DNA from 3 places in the Shewanella sp. MF05913 genome. Region 3 is predicted to be linked to each of the others. Evidence: predicted binding sites of a transcription regulator. Region 3 holds the regulator's gene; each other region holds the start of a gene.
The links. The regulator NrdR, encoded in region 3, represses ribonucleotide reductase genes. The targets are predictions, from matches to a motif close to AAACACNANATNTNGTGTTT.

Region 1: nrdD (anaerobic ribonucleoside-triphosphate reductase) is a predicted target of NrdR. The motif match lies at 4,177-4,196, and genes of this name have one in related genera.
Region 2: nrdA (class 1a ribonucleoside-diphosphate reductase subunit alpha) is a predicted target of NrdR. The motif match lies at 1,342-1,361, and genes of this name have one in related genera.

The regions. Positions count from the first base shown of each region.
Region 1 covers NZ_JCAYNT010000008.1:114,072-121,058, reverse strand. Annotated here, with positions in the region: gene AC19MV_RS11720 (TonB-dependent receptor) at 1-142, shown strand, start outside; gene AC19MV_RS11715 (NADH:flavin oxidoreductase/NADH oxidase family protein) at 305-1,543, shown strand; gene nrdG (anaerobic ribonucleoside-triphosphate reductase-activating protein) at 1,530-2,000, opposite strand; gene nrdD (anaerobic ribonucleoside-triphosphate reductase) at 2,000-4,117, opposite strand; gene rssA (patatin-like phospholipase RssA) at 4,656-5,600, opposite strand; gene AC19MV_RS11695 (DEAD/DEAH box helicase) at 5,790-6,987, shown strand, end outside.
Region 2 covers NZ_JCAYNT010000012.1:100,581-107,567, reverse strand. Annotated here, with positions in the region: gene nrdA (class 1a ribonucleoside-diphosphate reductase subunit alpha) at 1-1,137, opposite strand, end outside; gene AC19MV_RS14635 (HAD family hydrolase) at 1,705-2,367, opposite strand; gene ubiG (bifunctional 2-polyprenyl-6-hydroxyphenol methylase/3-demethylubiquinol 3-O-methyltransferase UbiG) at 2,481-3,203, opposite strand; gene gyrA (DNA gyrase subunit A) at 3,592-6,315, shown strand; gene serC (3-phosphoserine/phosphohydroxythreonine transaminase) at 6,539-6,987, shown strand, end outside.
Region 3 covers NZ_JCAYNT010000023.1:5,311-12,297, forward strand. Annotated here, with positions in the region: gene ettA (energy-dependent translational throttle protein EttA) at 301-1,968, opposite strand; gene glyA (serine hydroxymethyltransferase) at 2,218-3,471, shown strand; gene nrdR (transcriptional regulator NrdR) at 3,574-4,023, shown strand; gene ribD (bifunctional diaminohydroxyphosphoribosylaminopyrimidine deaminase/5-amino-6-(5-phosphoribosylamino)uracil reductase RibD) at 4,096-5,241, shown strand; gene AC19MV_RS19670 (riboflavin synthase) at 5,306-5,965, shown strand; gene ribBA (bifunctional 3,4-dihydroxy-2-butanone-4-phosphate synthase/GTP cyclohydrolase II) at 6,059-6,987, shown strand, end outside.

The DNA.
Region 1 (6,987 bases), on a different contig from region 3:
CAGCTATGATGTTGAACGGTATAAAATTCAGCTCAATATTAATAACTTACTTAACAAGTCATATTACGACAAAGCCATGTTTCTAGGCGGTTTACCTGGCGAAGAACGTAACGCTAAGTTAACGGTAACCTACCGTATCTAATCAACACTACTTAACACAACACACTGCCAGCACGTGACCGTGCTTGGCAGTGTTTTTGTTTATGGGGGTATTACTTTATGATGACAGGCATTAATCAACCTGATCTCAGGTTAATCAATAAAGAGGGAAAATCTACTCCCCCTTCATTAAGGACAATATTTAATGGCCGACAGTTTAGTTAACTCATATACCTTGCCTAACGGTGGCATCATCCCTAATCGTGTTGCCAAAGCCGCCATGGAAGAAAATCTTGCCAATGCAAAACAACAACCTGATAGCGCGCTGTTTGCACTTTACGATGCGTGGGCAAAAGGTGGCGTGGGTTTAATGATTACCGGTAATGTCATGGTTGACCGTTATGCCATGACAGGTCCTGGTGGCGTCGCGTTAGAGGCCAATAGTGATATAGCGCCATTTACACAGTGGGCCAGCATTGCTAAGCAAAAACAAGCCCGAGTGTGGATGCAAATAAACCACCCTGGCAGACAAGTGTTTAAAGCCATGGGCGGTAAAAACTTAGCGCCATCGGCTATCGCATTAGATTTAGGCAAGCATTCATCGATGTTTTCACAGCCTAAAGCCATGACTCATGATGATATTTATGATGTGATTACCCGCTTTGTAACCACAGCGAGTTTGGCCCAGCAAGCCGGCTTTGATGGTGTGCAAATCCATGCTGCCCACGGTTATTTACTCGCACAATTTTTGTCACCGCTCACTAACAAGCGCAGCGATGAATGGGGCGGAAGTCTTGAAAATAGAGCTAAGTTACTGCTTGAGGTGGTTAAACAGATTAGACAGCGATGTGGTGATAAATTTGACATCGCGGTAAAGCTTAATTCAGCTGACTTTCAACGAGGCGGTTTTGATATTGACGATGCCGAAAAAGTCATTGCTATGCTGGCGCAATATCAAGTTGATATGGTGGAATTATCTGGCGGCAGTTATGAAGCACCGGCCATGCAAGGCAGAAGCGCTGACGAACGAACCCTCGCCCGCGAAGCTTATTTTCTCAGTTTAACCAGCCAATTAGTGGCAAGTTCGCCCATTCCATTAATGTTAACCGGAGGCATTCGGCGTAAAGCCGTTGCCGAGCAAGTGCTCGAAGCAGGCTTTGCATTATGTGGCATTGCCAGTGCACTGGCATTTTACCCTAGCTTAGTAAACACATGGCAAACTCAGCCCGACTTTACGCCAGAGTTACCGAGAGTCGACTGGCAAAGTAAGCCGTTGGCGGGATTAGCAACGATGGCTATCATTAAGCGTCAATTAAGACGTATGAGCCAGGGACACACACCACAAACCGATGATTCACCAGTGTGGAGTTTATTGGTCGATCAATTTAAAACCAAACAACGGACAAAACGTTATCGCAAGATGCTCGGGATCACTCACGGGTAAATCGATGCACAATCTGATTACTGCTTCCGCGCCACAATAGCGCGGGATCAGCATTTTCTTGCTCAAACTTACCGTCAATCAATACATCAACCATTGCAACGACAGCTTGTTGCGCCTCGTTTAACTCATCGAGCTGATAACCACTCCACAGCCAAATGTCTTTATCGGGACATTCTTGCCTAACCCGTTTAACTAATTGGAGTATGGTTTCAACATTAACAGGATGCAGTGGATCGCCACCGCTCAACGTTAAGCCTCGACGCTTTATGCGGTTATCATTTAAATCTGCAATAATTTGATCTTCAAGCGCTTGAATATATAGGTGGCCAGCATCAGGTCGCCAGGTGTTTTGGTTATAACACCCTTTACACGCATGTTCACACCCACTGACAAATAACGTACAGCGGGTGCCCTCGCCATTGACTACATCAACACTGTGATAAGCACTGTAATGCATTACAAATGTTTCACTCTGCGTTTAACTTCTTCTTGTTTACCAAAATTAAATGGTCTTGCATCAGGGCTGCCTAAATAGCCACATACTCGGCGAGTCACCGACACACGGCTAGGCTCATGGTTGCCACACTTGGGGCACACAAAACCTTTGCTGGTACAATTAAACTCACCAATAAAGCCGCAATCGTAACATTCGTCAATGGGCGTGTTGGTGCCGTAATAAGGCACTCGGCTGTAGCTGTAATCCCACACGTTTTCTAATGCTTCAATGTTATGTTGCATATTGGGGTATTCGCCGTAGCAAATAAACCCACCATTGGCGATTGCCGGATAAGGCTGTTCAAAATCAATTTTATCGAACGGGTTAACTTTTTTCTCAACATCTAAATGGAAGCTATTAGTGTAATAGCCTTTATCGGTCACGCCCGCAACGACGCCAAATTGAGCCGTATCAAGCTGACAAAAACGGCTGCATAGATTTTCGCTTGGGGTGCTGTATAGGCTAAAACCATAACCGGTTTCTTGTTTCCAGGATTCGGTAGCTTGCTTGAGCTTACTGATAATCGCCACCGCTTTATCGCGAAGTGCAGCATCATCAAACACATGTTTATCAGCACCATAAATGGCATTGATGGTTTCGTGCAAACCAATAAAGCCTAATGAAATAGACGCGCGGCCATTTTTAAAAATTTCACTGACATCATCATCCGCTTTTAAGCGCACACCACACGCACCTTCCATATATAAAATCGGTGCAACACGGGCTTTAACGCCTTCTAAACGGGCAATGCGGGTATCGAGCGCTTTACGGGCGATTAATAAACGTTTTTCAAGTAACTGATAAAAACGTTGCTCATCGTTATCAGCCTCTAAGGCAATACGCGGTAAGTTTAAACTCACCACGCCGAGGTTGTTACGCCCTTCGTGCACCAGCTGCCCGTTTTCTTCATAGGCGCCTAAAAAGGAGCGACAACCCATTGGAGTTTTAAACGAACCGGTGACTTTGACCACTTGCTCATAATTTAAAATATCGGGGTACATGCGCATACTTGAACATGTGAGCGCCATTTTTTTAATGTCGTAATTAATGTCAGTTGCTTTATGGTTAACGCCATCTTTAATCGCAAACACCAATTTAGGGAATACCGCAGTTTTGCGGTTTTTTCCAAGGCCAGCCATGCGCACGGTGAGCATCGATTGTTGGATTAACCGCGATTCCCATGAGGTCCCTAATCCAAAACCAAAGGTCACAAAGGGTGTTTGTCCGTTAGCGGTATGTAAGGTGTTGACCTCATACTCTAAAGACTGGAAGGCATCGTGACATTCTTTCTCGGTTTGCGTCATCGCAAAACCTTCTTCATCGGCTACTTGCCACTTTTTCGCCACTGCAAGGTGTTTTTGATAACTTTTTTGCACAAACTCCGCGAGGACTTCATCGATGCGATTAATGGTTGTGCCACCATAAATATGGCTCGCCACCTGGGCAATAATTTGCGCCGTGACCGCTGTCGCAGTCGAAATGGATTTAGGCGTGTCTATTTCAGCATTACCCATTTTAAAGCCATGAGTTAACATGCCTGCTAAATCAATCAACATGCAGTTAAACATCGGGAAAAATGGCGCGTAGTCTAAATCGTGATAATGGATTTCGCCTTTTTCATGGGCGGCGACCACATCTTTTGGGAGCAAATGCGTTTTGGCGTAATGCTTAGCCACAATACCGGCTAACAAGTCACGTTGAGTGGGAATCACCTTGGCGTCTTTATTGGCATTTTCGTTTAAAATGGCACTGTCAGACTGTTCAACTAAGCCACGAATAGCACAATTTAGTTTACTTTGTGCTTCACGGTGTTTGTCACGGTCGTGGCGGTATTCAATATAATGACGTGCGACTGATTTAAATGGACCCGACATTAACAAGACTTCAACAGCATCTTGTAATTCGTGAATATCTACCTGGGCTTTATCAGCCATTTGCAGTTGAACCGTTTGAGCCAATTCAAGTGCATATTGATGATCTGCTTGTCCCGCAGAATCCATTGCAGCCACTACCGCATCTTTAATACGACTCGCGTCAAACGCAGTACGGCATCCGTCCCTTTTCACCACAACAAGCATACAATCCACCTTTTCAGAATGCCGCAACAAACACCATATATCGGCGCAGCAGTATCAATAAACACTATATGCTGTGTATTAGGCGCTATATCGGGCGAAGCTTCTTTGATCCAGATCATAAGAAAGCAGACTGATGGGTATAATACCAATTCCACTAATCATCTGGTCATTCAGCGGGAGTTCTGTGCCTTCTAGGCAAGTAATAGAATTGTAGGCATAGTTGCTCTCGGCAACTGCTCCTGCGTTGCTCTACCTCCTGCATCCATGCAGTCGTACGTCAAAATGCTATTAAGCAGCATAGAAGGCACAGAAACCCGCCTTGCAGGAGACACTCAGACCGTTCATTTCTTTGTTGCATTGTCTTAGAAGGGAATAACCATTATTTCAACAATGCGCCTCAAACTGAACAGCCTGAGTGACTCTGATTGGTCACATAATTAATGGAAATGGTATAGTAACTCTGCATTTAAGCGGAGTAGATAAACACTAAATTGGCGAGAGGCAGGCCACCTCGCAACCTGTGGCCTGCTGTAAAAAATTAATGTCCTGCTAGCGTAGCTTTAAGTAAATGGGCAATATCGTGTACCGCGGCCTCACCCGCTTTAATGGCTTCTTTAGCACGATGAAACTCCATCGTACCGATATCAAATACTTCAGGCACGATGCAAATATCTGGTGGCTCACCCATTAAACGAGACCGTTTATGGCGCTGCTCTAAAATATCCATCGACTGTGACATCACCGCGATCATTCCTGGATGAGACTTGCCTCCTCCGAGTGAAAATTTATCGGTCAAGCCGCTCATATAATCTTTGCCTTTGCCCCACAAATCCATAAAGCCTGATTCTAATTGCTTTTTCTCTTCTATCGGTTCAGAAGGTTTAGGCACGCGGCTTTTGACTTGTTCAGGCAACATGTGCATATGGCCGCGGCGATGACCATTTAAGTCAACTGCAATAACAATATCGACGCCCATGGCACGGCACAAAGATACCGGCACAGGATTAACCACCGCACCGTCGACTAACCAGCGGTGGTCTTGTTGTACTGGTGGTAAAAAACCCGGCATCGAGCACGATGCTCGCACGGCATGACGTAAATCTCCTTCTCTAAACCAAATTTCTTGACCAGAATATAAATCAGTCGCCACTGCGGCAAAGGGCCGCTTGAGCTGTTCAATGTTAAGATCGCCAATACGGCCCGCTAAAACATCAAACACTTTTTCACCACTGATTAAGCCGCCTTTACGCCAACCTAAATCCATTAATCCGAGCACATCCCAACTAGAGAAACCGCTCACCCAGGTTTCAAGTTCGGCTAAATGATCATTTGCGTATGCTGCGCCCACTAATGCGCCCACTGAGCAACCGGCAATTTTATCTGGATAAATATCTAATGCGGCTAAGCCTTTTAAGACCCCAATATGCGCCCACCCTTTTGCGGCGCCGCTGCCTAATGCTAATCCTACAGTCAGCTTTGTCATCGTTAATCCTTTCAAGCGAGGAATTTATTCACACGTCATTACTCATTGAATCACTTGTTGATGTTCAAAATCAAAATTTCAACCTAAACGAGTGATGTCAAAAAATAGCATAACCAAAGCGACTCTTGTTGGCTATAGCACAGTGAAACCGCTATAATCCGTGGCTATCATTTTTTAGGGGATTTACCTTTGCAATTTACCGATTTTCAATTGGACAAGCGCCTGCTTGACAGTTTAAAGCACCTTGGCATTACCACGCCTACCGATGTTCAAGCGCAAGCACTGCCCATTGCCTTATCTGGTAAAGATTTAATGGCCTCGTCTAAAACGGGTTCAGGTAAAACCTTAGCGTTTTTATTACCCGCTATGCAACGCGTTATCTCGACTCGCGCCTTGTCTAAAAAAGACCCACGCGTATTGGTATTGTTACCCACTCGCGAATTAGCTCAACAAGTATATGGTCAACTGCGTTTATTGGTGGCCAACACCCAATACAAAGCAATCAGTGTATTAGGCGGCGAAAACTTTAACGACCAGGCTAAAGCATTGGCTCGCGATCCGCATTTTATTGTCGCTACGCCAGGTCGTATTGCCGATCACTTACAGCAACGTCACCTCTTTTTAAATGGGCTTGAGCTGCTGGTACTTGATGAAGCAGACCGTATGCTCGACTTAGGTTTTGCCCCGCAGTTAAAAGCCATTAACGATGCTGCCGATCATAAGCGTCGACAAACGTTGATGTTCTCTGCCACGCTAGATCACGACAGTATTAACGAAATTGCTGCTACGTTGCTTAAATCACCGATCCATGTTGCCATTGGTGAGTCTTATTCTGAGCATAAAGACATTGAACAGCGCATTATTTTGGTAGACCATTTAGACCATAAACAAGCATTGCTGCAGCATATTTTGAAGCAAGAACAGCACAAACAAGTGATTGTGTTTACAGCAACACGCTCTGATACCGACCGTTTAGCGACATTATTAGCTGCAGAAGGTTTTGCCACCTCAGCATTGAGCGGTGACTTAAAGCAATCTGCACGTAATCAAATTATGGACAAGTTTGCTCGGGGACAGTCACAAATATTGGTTACTACTGACGTCGCGTCTCGCGGTCTTGATTTAGTCAACGTGTCATTAGTGATTAACTTTGACATGCCAAAATTTGCTGAAGAATACGTACACCGTATCGGTCGTACTGGCCGTGCTGGTGCTAAAGGTGATGCGATATCATTTGTTGGCCCTAAAGATTGGGACAGCTTTAAGAAAGTGCAGCTATTTTTACGTAAAAACTTTGATCTGACTGTCATTGAAGGCATGAAAGCTAAGTTCAGTGGCCTAAAAGACAAACCTACCACAGGCAAAGCGGACAGCGTACAACCACGTG
Region 2 (6,987 bases), on a different contig from region 3:
GTACAAACGTTCAAATTCTACCTGATCTTCAAAGAAAGCATCGTAAAGACCTGGCACGTCTGATGGGCTAAATAGACTGATGTATTCGCCTTTAATCAAACGCTGATACATTAATTTGTTTAACTGCACACCGTAGTCAAGGTGACGAACACGGTTGTCGTCAACACCACGGTTGTTTTTAAGCACCAGTAGCGACTCGACTTCTAAGTGCCATAACGGATAGAAAAGTGTTGCTGCACCGCCACGTACGCCGCCTTGAGAGCACGACTTAACCGCAGTTTGGAAATACTTGTAAAAAGGTAAACAACCAGTGTGGAATGCTTCACCGCCACGAATAGGGCTACCTAACGCACGGATACGACCAGCGTTAATGCCAATACCAGCACGTTGGCTGACGTATTTAACGATAGACGATGCGGTCGCGTTGATTGAATCTAAGCTGTCATCACATTCAATTAATACACAAGAGCTGAACTGACGTGTTGGAGTGCGCACGCCAGACATAATAGGTGTAGGTAATGAAATTTTGAATAGAGACGTCGCGTCATAAAAGTCTTTAATGTACTTCAGACGAATTTCTTTTGGGTAACGCGCAAATAAGCACGCTGCCACTAAAATATACAAAAACTGAGCGCTTTCGTAGACTTCGTGAGTCACACGGTTTTGCACTAGGTATTTGCCTTCTAATTGCTTAACCGCTGCATAAGAGAAGTTCATATCGCGCCAGTGATCGATATAGGTGTCTAATGTTTCAATTTCTTCGCGCGTGTAATCGGCCAAAATATGCTTATCATATTTGCCCATTTCCACTAGACGCGTCACATGGTCATATAACTTAGGTGGTTCAAATTGACCAAAGGCTTTTTTGCGTAAATGAAATACTGCTAAGCGAGCTGCTAAGAATTGATAATCTGGCGATTCTGGCGAGATTAAGTCAGCAGCGGCTTTAATAATGGTTTCATGAATGGCTTCTGTTGGAATGCCTTCAAAAAACTGCAGGTGAGATCGAAGTTCAACTTCAGATACAGAGACGTTTTTTAATCCCTTGGCTGCCCAAGTGATCACGCGGTGAATTTTATCTAAATCGATAGTTTCACGTTCGCCACTGCGTTTAGTGACTGTCATATTGCTTTTCATTGAAGAGAGGCCTTGGTTCGATATCCGGTCATGTGATCGCGTTCAGGATGCAGTGTTACTTTATTCGATCAGAACAAATCACAAAACAGTTCCATGTTAAAACAATCATCCTGAATGCCACTTACGGCAATGTACATCTACTGTACGTTCAGTAAACATCTACACTTTTAATACCCACACAGCGTAGTGTTTTGATTGTCACCCACACACAAGATATGGTGTTATTTATAAACTGAGATACAAGATAGTGAGGTTTGAGCTGATTTGCAAGCCACAATTACATTAACTTCTTGTGGATAAGTTGAGGATAAAGAGCAGGGTTAGTAACGGCTAACCCTAGAGCCCAAATTTATATAGTGTTTTTCATGGTTGATGTTTTTTTATGCGATAGATTAGAAAATTTTGATCGCTAAAATAAGCAGCGATCAAAAAATTATGTCCATTTTTAGATTGATCTTTTGCTGTATTTGATCCGCAAGTAAAAAAGTGGATTGTGGACTACAACAAACAGACACATTCATCTGTAACCATGTTCTCGTGCGTTGATATGACCTGATGATAAATGGGTTATTCGCTAAAAAATTGCCTCAAGGATTCACCATGTTCAAATTGATGCTTCGATGGCCATAAATCTGGCGTATCTGTGGCTGATAAGTAACCCCAAAGTGCTATGCCTCCAAGCATGTTGGCATTGTGCGCCGCGACGAGGTCACGTTCTGCATCACCTAAATACAAAATATGTTCAGGTGGCGTGGCAATTTGTTGTGCAGCTAACAACATCGGTGCGGTGTGGGGTTTGGCATGGCGAGTGCTGTCGCCGCTGATCATGGCTTTTAACTGACAGGTTAACCCAAGCTTTTCGATCAATGGACGAGCAAACCGAGCAGGCTTATTGGTAACCACACCATAAGGGATGCCTTGCTGGTCTAATAATGTCAGTAGTTCAGGTAAGTTATCGAATAAACGGCTGTGATCGCCATTTATACGGCCATAATGTTGTAATAAACCTTGTTGAATACGCACTTGCAATGCTTCATCGGCATCGGGTATTGCTGTTTTAACTAAGAACAAACTGCCGTGTGATGCGGCATGACGCATTTTATCCAGTGGCTGAGCGCTAAACCCGGCATCATCTAAACTGAGGTTAAGTGCATGGACTAAATCTGGTGCGGTATCGGCTAATGTGCCGTCAAGGTCAAATAACACCCCTTTAACATCGTGTTTATGCACTTTATTATTCCTTATATCAGCGTTGAACCGTCGCGAAGATGAACACAGAGAAGGGGCCGGTAACACATGGCGTTATCGGCTTTTTGTTGCGAAGCGTGTTGAGCTAAGCCAATTTAGTCGGTTTTCTGGGTGGCGATCATATAGTTTACATCAACACTGTTAGTGTATTTAAATACGCCAGACAGTGGGTTGTAAGTAATGCCTAATGCATCTTTACACAATAAGTCCGTGTTATCGACTAGTGCAATTAACTCAGATGGACGAATAAACTTACTGTGGTCGTGAGTGCCAATTGGCAACATTTTCAGTAAGTATTCGGCGCCAATAATGGTTTGCAGATAAGACATCATATTGCGGTTAATGGTTGAGAAAAAGACAAAACCATTGGGTTTGACCATGTCGCAGCACGCTTGGACCACCGATTGTGGGTCTGGTACATGCTCAAGCATTTCCATGCAGGTGACGACATCATAATATTCTCGGTGAGTGTCACGGTGATTTTCTGCGGTGGTTTTAAGGTAATTGACAGTCATACCGGCTTCTAAGGCATGCAACTTGGCGACTTCTAATGGCTCTGTGCCCATGTCGATACCATCAACATTCGCGCCAATACGCGCCATGCTTTCAGATAAAATACCGCCACCGCAGCCCACATCTAAGACATTTTTACCAAACAATCCGCTCACGGTTTGGTCGATATAATTTAATCGCAGCGGATTAAGTAAATGCAATGGCTTGAACTCGCCATTAAGATCCCACCAGGTTTGTGCCATGGCTTCAAATTTTGCGATCTCATGCGGATCAACATTGGCTGTTGATTGTTCAGCGTCTGACATAAGTTAACCTAACTGTCTAATAATGTATGGGCGTTATTATAACGATAACCTTCACGAATAGAAGTCAACATTGTGCTTTTGCGACTTAGCTTTGCTTATAAAATCACCGTTTAGAACCAGTATGAACATTTTTTATAATACAAAGCGCTTAAACCGTCAGCAATTTGGCCTTTATGTCGGCATAAAATTGTTCGTATATTAGGGTGTGATTAATCTAATCCAGCTGAAAATATTAGCTTTTTTATAATTTTTATACAGTAGTGGGCATTTGGCTAGTGTTTGCTCTGGCGACATTAAATATCTGTGTTAGAATGCCAAATCACGTTTTTAAGCTAGATAATAATATGGAAGATTTATTGTCAGCTCACTTTAGGGGAACGCGCAGTTTATGACTGATCTGGCATCATCTATTTCGCCAATTAATATCGAAGACGAACTTAAGAATTCTTACCTTGATTACGCCATGAGTGTAATTGTAGGTCGTGCATTACCTGACGTCCGTGACGGTTTAAAACCAGTTCACCGTCGCGTATTGTTCGCAATGAGCGAATTGAAAAACGATTGGAACAAACCATATAAAAAATCCGCTCGTGTCGTTGGTGACGTAATTGGTAAATATCACCCACATGGTGATACCGCTGTATACGATACAATTGTACGTATGGCACAGCCTTTCTCGCTACGCTATACACTGGTTGACGGACAAGGAAACTTTGGTTCGGTCGACGGTGACTCTGCAGCAGCAATGCGTTATACCGAAATCCGTATGAAGAAGTTGGCGCATTCACTGCTTGCCGACCTTGAAAAAGAAACTGTCGATTTCGTACCTAACTATGACGGCACCGAGTTTATTCCTGCTGTTTTACCTACACGTGTACCTAACCTGTTAATTAACGGTTCATCAGGTATTGCGGTAGGTATGGCGACCAATATTCCACCTCACAACTTAACTGAAGTGGTTAAAGGCTGTTTAGCATTAATTGATGACCCAAGCTTATCAATTGAACAGTTAATGGAATATATCCCAGGTCCTGATTTCCCAACAGCTGCGTCAATTAATGGCCGTAAAGGCATTATCGATGCGTATAATACTGGCCGTGGTCGCGCAATTATGCGTTCGAAAGCGGAAGTAGAAACGGAAGAGAACGGCCGCGAACGCATTATTGTTCACGAAATTCCTTATCAAGTTAACAAAGCACGTTTGATTGAAAAAATCGCTGAGCTTGTTAAAGATAAAAAATTAGAAGGCATTAGCGGATTACGTGATGAGTCTGATAAAGACGGCATGCGTATCGTGATTGAAATCAAACGCGGTGAAGTGGGTGAGGTTGTATTAAACAACTTATACGCTCAAACGCAAATGCAGTGTTCTTTTGGTATTAACATGGTGGCGTTGACTAACGGTCAGCCTAAATTGTTTAACCTTAAAGAAATGCTAGAGTGCTTTATTCTTCACCGTCGTGAAGTGGTTACCCGCCGTACTGTATTTGAATTACGTAAAGCCCGCGAACGTGCTCATATCCTTGAAGCATTAGCGATTGCACTGGCTAACATCGACCCAATCATTGCATTAATCAAAGCCTCTCCAACACCAGCAGAAGCTAAAGTTAAATTAGTGGCTGAAGGTTGGGAATTAGGCCATGTACAAGGCATGCTTGAAAAAGCAGGTGATGATGCAGCGCGCCCAGAATGGTTAGAGCCTGAGTACGGTATCCGTGACGGCAAATACTATTTAACTGAACAACAAGCGCAAGCTATCCTTGAATTACGTTTACACCGTTTAACCGGTTTAGAACATGACAAGATTTTAGCTGAGTACGAAGAGCTATTAGTTGTTATTGCGGCATTGTTATTAATTCTTCGCAGTCCAGAACGTTTAATGGAAGTGATTAAAGAAGAGTTAGCAGAAATTCTTGAGCAATACGGTGATGAACGTCGCACAATTATCAACGCTAATGAAATTGACATGAGTCTTGAAGACTTAATCAATGAAGAAGACGTTGTTGTGACCTTATCGCACTTAGGTTACGCCAAGTACCAAGTATTGTCTGACTACCAAGCGCAGCGTCGTGGTGGTAAAGGCAAAGCGGCGACTAAAGTAAAAGACGAAGACTTCGTTGAAAAACTCCTGGTTGCTAACACTCACGATACCATTTTGTGCTTCTCTGACTTTGGTAAAATGTATTGGTTAAAAGTGTATCAATTACCGCTTGCGAGCCGTACTGCTCGTGGTCGCCCAATTGTTAACTTGTTACCACTTTCTGACGGTGAACACATTACTGCAATCTTACCTGTACGTGAGTATGCTGATGATAAATTTATCATCATGGCAACCGCACACGGCACCGTTAAGAAAACAGCATTAACGGCTTACAGTAACCCTCGTGCAAACGGCATTATTGCTGTAAACCTAAAAGACGGCGATCAATTGATTGGTGTTGATATTACTGAAGGTAGCGACGACATCATGTTGTTCTCTAACGAAGGTAAAGTGGTTCGCTTTAACGAAAAAGCCCGTGACTCAGTGACTGGTGAAGTGAAGATTGATGCTGAAACTGGCGAAGAAATCATTGCTCTACGTCCAATGGGCCGTACAGCAACGGGTGTTCGTGGTATTAAGCTTGAAGACGGTCAAAAAGTGGTTTCACTGATTGTTCCTAAAGGTGATGGCGCAATCTTAACGGTAACTGAAAATGGTTACGGTAAGCGTACAGAGCTAAGTGAATACCCAGCGAAGAGCCGTGGCACTAAAGGTGTGGTATCGATTAAAGTGAGCGAGCGTAACGGTTCAGTTGTCGGTGCGGTTCAAGTTGGTGATTTCGACGAAATCATGCTAATCAGTGACAAAGGCACATTGGTTCGTACACCTGCTGAAGGCGTATCAATTATTGGCCGTAACACACAAGGTGTGACCATCATTCGTACCGCAGATGACGAGAAAGTCGTTGGTTTGCAGCGTATTGATGAAATCCAAACAGAAGAGTTGTTAGATGAAGAAGGCAATGTCATCGTGCCTGCTGACATCATTGAAGGCGAAGTCGCCGAAGGTGAAACAGTTGAGTCTGCAAGTTCTGATGTAGAAGATGATGCAGAGGCTGACGAGCAGGAATAACCTGTCAGTTAACTTCAACACATCGATAACGGGCGCCTAATGGCGCTCGTTTTATTTTACGGAAAATTATTCATCAAAATAGGCAAATAAAGGCCTATTCAACTGCAAATAAAGTCCTTAGTATTAACCGCTAAACATAATGATACCAATCGTATGGATTATCTGAGCAGATCAGAGAGTAAATATGATTGCTATGAATACAAACTGAGTCAAGGAGTTGTCTGTGAGCGCGATTTATAATTTCTGTGCGGGTCCTGCGATGTTACCTCAAGCTGTGATGCAAAAAGCACAACAGGAATTAATTGATTGGAATGGCCTTGGCGTTTCCGTGATGGAAATTAGTCACCGTAGTAAGGAATTTATCGCGTTAACGGAGCAAGCGGAAGTAACCTTGCGCCAGTTAATGAACATTCCGACAAACTACCATGTGCTTTTTATGCACGGTGGTGGCCGCGCCCAGTTTTCAAATGTCGTTAACAACTTTTTAGGTGATAACGGTCGTGCCTTATATTTAGTCAGTGGCCAGTGGTCGTCTGCTGCGGTGACCGAAGCACACAAATTAGTTGGTGAAAGCCAAATAGACAGCCTTAATATTGTTGAAAATGTTGACGGATTAAATCAAGTTAACTTACCAGATCTCAATGCTATCGATAAAGACTATCGTTATGTGCA
Region 3 (6,987 bases):
CTCTACAAGCTGGAACCATCAACACTCTGTAATGCGCTGAGTGTTATCAGCAAAGAGCAAAATAATCCGTTAATAATTTATAATACTGAAGTTATTTTGGCTTTACAAACAGATTGTGGTGCATTGCTCACAATAAATTGACAAAATTTTGACACTTCTAGATGTTGAAGCGAGTTTATATTGAAACCGCATAAATATAAACGTAAATCAACCTGATAAAGCAAAACAGAGACCGAAGTCTCTGTTTTAGTATCAAACGTTACTTGTAGAGAACCAAACGTTACTTATAAAGAACCAAGGCTATTTGCTTATGCGCTTGTATTTTAAACGGTGTGGTTCAACTACATCAGTACCCAGTGTTTCTTTTAGCCAGGTTGAGTATTCAGTATAGTTTCCTTCATAGAAGTTCACTTTACCTTCATCACGGTAATCAAGGATGTGCGTTGCAATACGGTCGAGGAACCAACGGTCATGCGAAATAACCATGGCGCAACCAGGGAACTCCAATAACGCTTCTTCTAGTGCCCGCAAAGTTTCAACGTCCAAGTCGTTGGTCGGTTCGTCGAGTAATAATACGTTGCCGCCAGCTTGCAGTAGCTTGGCTAAGTGTACTCGGTTACGTTCACCGCCCGATAAGGTGCCAATGATTTTTTGTTGATCGCCACCACGGAAGTTAAAGCGGCCAACATAGGCACGGCTTGGTATTTCTGTGTTGTTGATGCGCATGATGTCTAAACCGCCAGAAATCTCCTGCCACACGGTATTTTTATCATCCATAGAATCACGGAACTGCTCAACTGAAGCAATTTGCACAGATTCACCCACAGAAATCGAACCGCTGTCTGGTTGTTCTGCACCCGATATCATTCTAAATAACGTTGATTTACCGGCACCGTTAGCACCAATAATACCCACGATAGCCCCTTTAGGCACAGTGAATGTTAAGTCATCAATTAACACCCGATCACCGTATGACTTGGTTAAATTAGTCACTTCGATGACCTTGTCACCTAGGCGAGGTCCTGGTGGGATAAACAGTTCGTTGGTTTCGTTACGCTTTTGGTAATCATTGGTGTTCAATTCTTCAAAGCGAGCCATACGGGCTTTGCCTTTTGATTGACGACCTTTAGCACCTTGGCGCACCCATTCTAATTCTTTAGCAATAGTTTTCTGACGAGCGCTTTCAGTTGATGACTCTTGCTGTAAACGTGCATCTTTTTGTTCAAGCCATGATGAATAGTTACCTTCCCATGGAATACCTTCGCCGCGGTCAAGTTCTAAAATCCAGCCAGCCGCATTATCTAAGAAGTAACGGTCGTGGGTAATGGCCACAACGGTGCCGTTATATTCTTGTAAAAAATGCTCTAACCATGCCACTGACTCAGCATCTAAATGGTTGGTTGGTTCGTCAAGTAATAGCATTTCTGGTTTTTCAAGCAACAAACGGCAAATGGCGACTCGACGACGTTCACCACCAGAAAGCACTTCAATTTTGGCATCCCATTCTGGTAAACGTAGTGCATTAGCGGCACGTTCAAGAATGCGGTCAAGGTTGTGGGCATCTTGAGATTGAATAATGGCTTCTAATTCACCTTGTTCTTTTGCCAGTGCATCAAAATCTGCATCGGGTTCAGCATAGGCTGCATACACTTCATCTAAACGGGTTAAGGCATTTTTAGCTTCGCCTACCGCTTCTTCAATGGCTTCGCGGACGGTTTGCTGCTCATTTAAGCGCGGCTCTTGCGGTAAATAACCAATTTTAAGTCCAGGCATTGGGCGTGCTTCACCCTCAATGTCGGTATCAATACCGGCCATGATGCGTAGCAGAGTAGATTTACCTGAACCGTTTAAGCCAAGTACGCCAATTTTAGCGCCGGGGAAAAAGCTTAATGAAATGTCTTTTAAAATTTGCTTTTTAGGTGGGACAATCTTACCCACGCGAAGCATGCTATATACAAATTGAGCCATGTTTATTCAGTCTAGTTGTCAACAAAGATGACGATAATTCTACTGTATTCTTTGCGTAACTCAACAGGGGATTATGGAATTAATTTTGCGGTGCAGCGAAGCAGATTAAATACCACCTCGGCGGATTAACTTGAATCGTTTTGTATTCAGAACACAGTGAATTTCATGTTGTTTATACTGTGAATGATCATCGTTGCAGAGTAGAATACCGCGCAACCCTACTATATAGAAATTGATGTTGGAGCTACCATGTTGAAGAAAGCGATGAATATTGCGGATTACGATCCAGAATTATTTAAAGCCATTGAAGATGAAACTTGTCGTCAAGAAGAACACATTGAATTGATTGCGTCTGAGAACTACACCAGTCCACGTGTGATGGAAGCGCAAGGTTCTCAGTTAACTAACAAGTATGCTGAAGGTTATCCAGGTAAGCGTTACTATGGTGGGTGCGAGTATGTTGATGTTGTTGAAACATTAGCAATAGAACGCGCAAAAGAATTATTTGGCGCCACTTACGCCAACGTGCAACCGCACTCAGGTTCACAAGCTAATAGCGCTGTGTTTATGGCGTTATTACAACCTGGTGATACTGTTCTAGGGATGAACCTCGCTCACGGTGGTCATTTAACTCACGGTTCTCCAGTTAACTTTTCTGGCAAGCTTTATAACATCATCCCTTACGGTATCGACGAGTCTGGCAAAATTGACTACGACGAAATGGAACGCTTAGCGGTTGAACATAAGCCGAAGATGATGATTGGTGGTTTCTCGGCGTTCTCAGGTATTGTTGACTGGGCTAAAATGCGTGAAATTGCGGATAAAATCGGTGCTTATTTATTTGTTGATATGGCGCACGTTGCAGGCTTAATCGCTGCGGGTGTTTATCCAACGCCAGTGCCTCATGCACACGTTGTGACTTCAACAACGCATAAAACCTTAGCGGGTCCACGTGGCGGCATTATTATTTCTGCGGCTGATGATGAAGACTTGTATAAGAAGCTAAACTCAGCGGTATTCCCTGGCGGTCAAGGTGGCCCATTAATGCATGTTATCGCGGGTAAAGCGGTTGCATTTAAAGAAGCATTAGAGCCAGAGTTTAAAGTATACCAGCAGCAAGTGGTTAAAAACGCCAAAGCCATGGTTGAAGTATTTTTAGCGCGCGGTTACAAAATCGTTTCTGGCGGAACTGAAAACCACTTAATGTTGGTTGATTTAATCGGTCGTGATTTAACCGGTAAAGAAGCCGATGCCGCTTTAGGCAGTGCCAACATTACGGTTAACAAAAACTCAGTACCAAACGATCCACGCTCACCGTTTGTCACATCAGGTGTTCGTATCGGCACACCAGCCATTACGCGTCGCGGCTTTAAAGAAGCTGAAGCGAAAGAGCTGACAACCTGGATATGCGACATTTTAGATGATGCATCTAACACAGCGGTTATTGAGCGCGTTAAAGGCCAAGTGTTGGCGTTATGTGCTAAGTTCCCTGTATACGGTTAATCACTATTGCTGTTGAGGTTTAGGTTAACCTTGCTCAACAAATAGGATAAACTTTAATGGCCGCTAATTTTAGCGGCCATTTTGTTTTCTGCAGGAGGTTCAATGCATTGCCCTTTTTGTAGCGCGACCGACACCAAAGTTATCGATTCTCGATTAGTGGCCGATGGCCATCAAGTACGCCGTCGCCGGGAATGTACCGAATGTCATGAACGTTTTACCACATTTGAAGGCGCTGAATTAGTCATGCCTAGAGTGATAAAACGTGATGGCACCAGACAACCGTTTGACGAAGATAAGCTGCGCGGCGGTATGTTGCGTGCAGTTGAAAAACGCCCGGTATCCATTGATGAAATAGAACAAGCTCTGACCAAGATTAAATCAACGCTGCGCGCAACAGGTGAACGTGAAGTGGACTCTGAAATGATTGGTAATCTGATGATGGAGCAATTAATGAGCTTAGATAAAGTGGCTTATATTCGCTTTGCTTCGGTTTATCGTGCTTTTGAAGATGTCTCTCAATTTGGCGAAGCGATTGCCAAACTGCAAAAGTAATCACCGACTAAACGCTAATTTTTTGAATACTATTTTGTGTGCTTAACATGATATCAAACGAGAGTGATAACCATGTCTAACGGGTCTAGCGTCGATATTGAAATGATGAGCCGAGCCATTATGCTGGCAGAGCGAGGCCGTTATACCACGCGGCCCAATCCATGTGTCGGTTGTGTGATTGTTGCTGATGGACAGATTATCGGTGAGGGCTATCACCAACGTGCCGGCCAGGGACACGCAGAAGTGAACGCCCTAAAGATGGTTAATGAAAATGGATTAACTGCACAGGGTGCAACAGCGTATGTAACATTAGAGCCTTGCAGTCATTATGGGCGTACGCCGCCATGTGCATTAGGCTTGATAAATGCCAAGGTTGCTAGAGTGGTCGTCGCAGTGACAGATGCCAATCCTGAAGTGTCTGGTCGTGGTATTGCAATGTTAAGAGAGGCCGGCATTCAAGTGGATGTGGGGTTACTCACTGAGCAAGCTTATGCACTTAACCTGGGTTTTATGAAACGCATGAAAACCGGTTTACCCTGGGTCACGGTTAAAGTGGCTGCCAGTTTAGACGGAAAAACAGCGTTATCTAATGGCGTCTCAAAATGGATTACAGGCAGCGCTGCTCGTGCTGATGTGCAAAAGTATCGAGCCAGTCACTGTGCGTTAATTACTGGCGTTGAAACCGTGCTAATTGACGATCCCAGTTTAAATGTCCGTTTTGAATCATTAGGTGAGTTAACGACTCGCCTTAACCCGAATGACATTTTTCAGCCTCTAAGAGTCATATTAGATAGCCTTGCAAGACTAACGGCAACGCCACAATTATTTTCTATACTGAGCCCGATTTTATTGGTCTCGTGTTGTGAATATCCTGAGCAAGTCAAAGCGACATTTCCAGCGCATGTGTCTTTTTTAGTTCTAGAGTGTGACTCGGTAGGTAGAATCCCGTTGTTGGCCTTGTTAACGTATTTAGGCAACACAGCAAATTCTGTGTTAGTCGAAGCCGGTTCAACGTTAGCGGGTGCATTTGTAGCACAAAATTTAGCGGATGATATTGTGATTTACCAAGCCCCTAAGATCCTTGGCAGTCATGGACGCAATATGCTGCAATTGCCAGATTATACTTCCATAGAACAAACGCCCATGTTGCAACTCATTGATGAGCGCAGTATTGGCAATGATAAGCGTTATATCCTCAGATATAACAAACCCTATTAATTGCTTGTTGCCAAGGCTAAAAGTCTGAGCGACAGCAAAGTATAAACGTTAAAAGTGAGTCATTATGTTTACTGGGATAATCGAAGCCCTTGGTACATTACGTAAAATTGATCGCAAAGGTAACGATATTCGCTTAACCGTTGCCAGTGGTAAATTAGATTTAACCGACGTGAAATTAGGCGACAGTATCGCCACTAATGGTGTGTGTTTAACCGTGGTTGAGCGCTTAGCTGACGGTTATGTGGCTGACATCTCCGCTGAAACGGTGGCGTTAACCGGTTTTAGTTATTATCAAGTGGGCCAAAAAGTAAACCTTGAAAAAGCCGTTACGGCGACAACAAGGTTAGGTGGTCATATGGTCAGCGGCCATGTTGATGGTATCGCTAAAGTTGAACAATGTGCCTACAGAGGCAAAGCGCTAGAATTTTGGTTAAAAGCCCCCGCAACACTGAGTCGCTATATCGCTCATAAAGGATCGATTACTATCGATGGTGTGAGCTTAACCGTTAATGAAGTAGATGGAAGTCGTTTTAGATTAACTATCGTGCCTCACACTGCCGGTGAAACTACATTAGTGAATTTAAAAGTGGGTGATAACGTTAACATTGAGGTGGATTTAATTGCTCGTTATTTAGAGCGGTTAATGCAGCCTGAAGCAGACCATGCCAAGCCATCATCGGGTGTGACGATGGAGTTATTGGCCAAGTCTGGTTTCTTACGTTAAGCGTATTAACTTTTATACCCGCTTACTTATAAAATAAAAATAGAATGACAACTTCAGAATTGAAGCAAACTCTTAATATATAAAGGTCTGACAATGGCGCTACATAGCATAGAAGAAATCATTGAAGATATTCGTCAAGGTAAAATGGTTATCTTGATGGACGATGAAGACAGAGAAAATGAAGGTGATTTGATTATGGCCGCTGATAAAGTGACGCCAGCAGCAATCAACTTTATGGCAACCTACGGCCGTGGGCTTATTTGCCAAACGATGACCAAAGCGCGTTGTCAGCAGCTTAATTTACCGCTAATGGTTACCAATAATAATGCCCAATTTTCGACTAACTTTACCGTCTCGATTGAAGCGGCAACGGGTGTAACCACAGGCATCTCCGCCCACGACCGCGCGGTAACGGTACAAGCGGCCGTGGCTAAAGATGCTAAAGCGTCTGACTTAGTACAGCCTGGTCATATATTTCCGTTGATGGCACAAGAGGGTGGCGTGTTAACGCGCGCTGGTCATACTGAAGCCGGTTGCGATTTAGCGCGATTAGCCGGTTGTGAGCCGTCGGGTGTCATTGTCGAAATTTTGAATGACGACGGCACCATGGCGCGCCGCCCAGATCTTGAAATATTCAGCGAAAAACACGGCATTAAAATCGGTACTATTGCCGATTTAATTGAATACCGTAACACCAATGAAACCACCGTAGTACGTGAAGCACAGTGTAAATTACCGACCCGTTTTGGTGAATTTACTATGGTTACTTTTAGAGACACTATCGATAATCAATTGCATTATGCTTTGGTTAAAGACGAAGTTAAAGCAAACTGTTTGGTGCGGGTTCATTTGCAAAATACCTTCAACGATTTACTGCACTCTGAGCGCGATCAAAAACGCAGTTGGCCGTTAGAGAAAGCCATGGAACGTATCGCAGCAGATGGCGGCGTTTTAGTGCTGCTGGGTAACGATGAACATTCAAGTCAGTTATTGGCAAAAGTAAAAGCGTTTGAAGCTGAAGA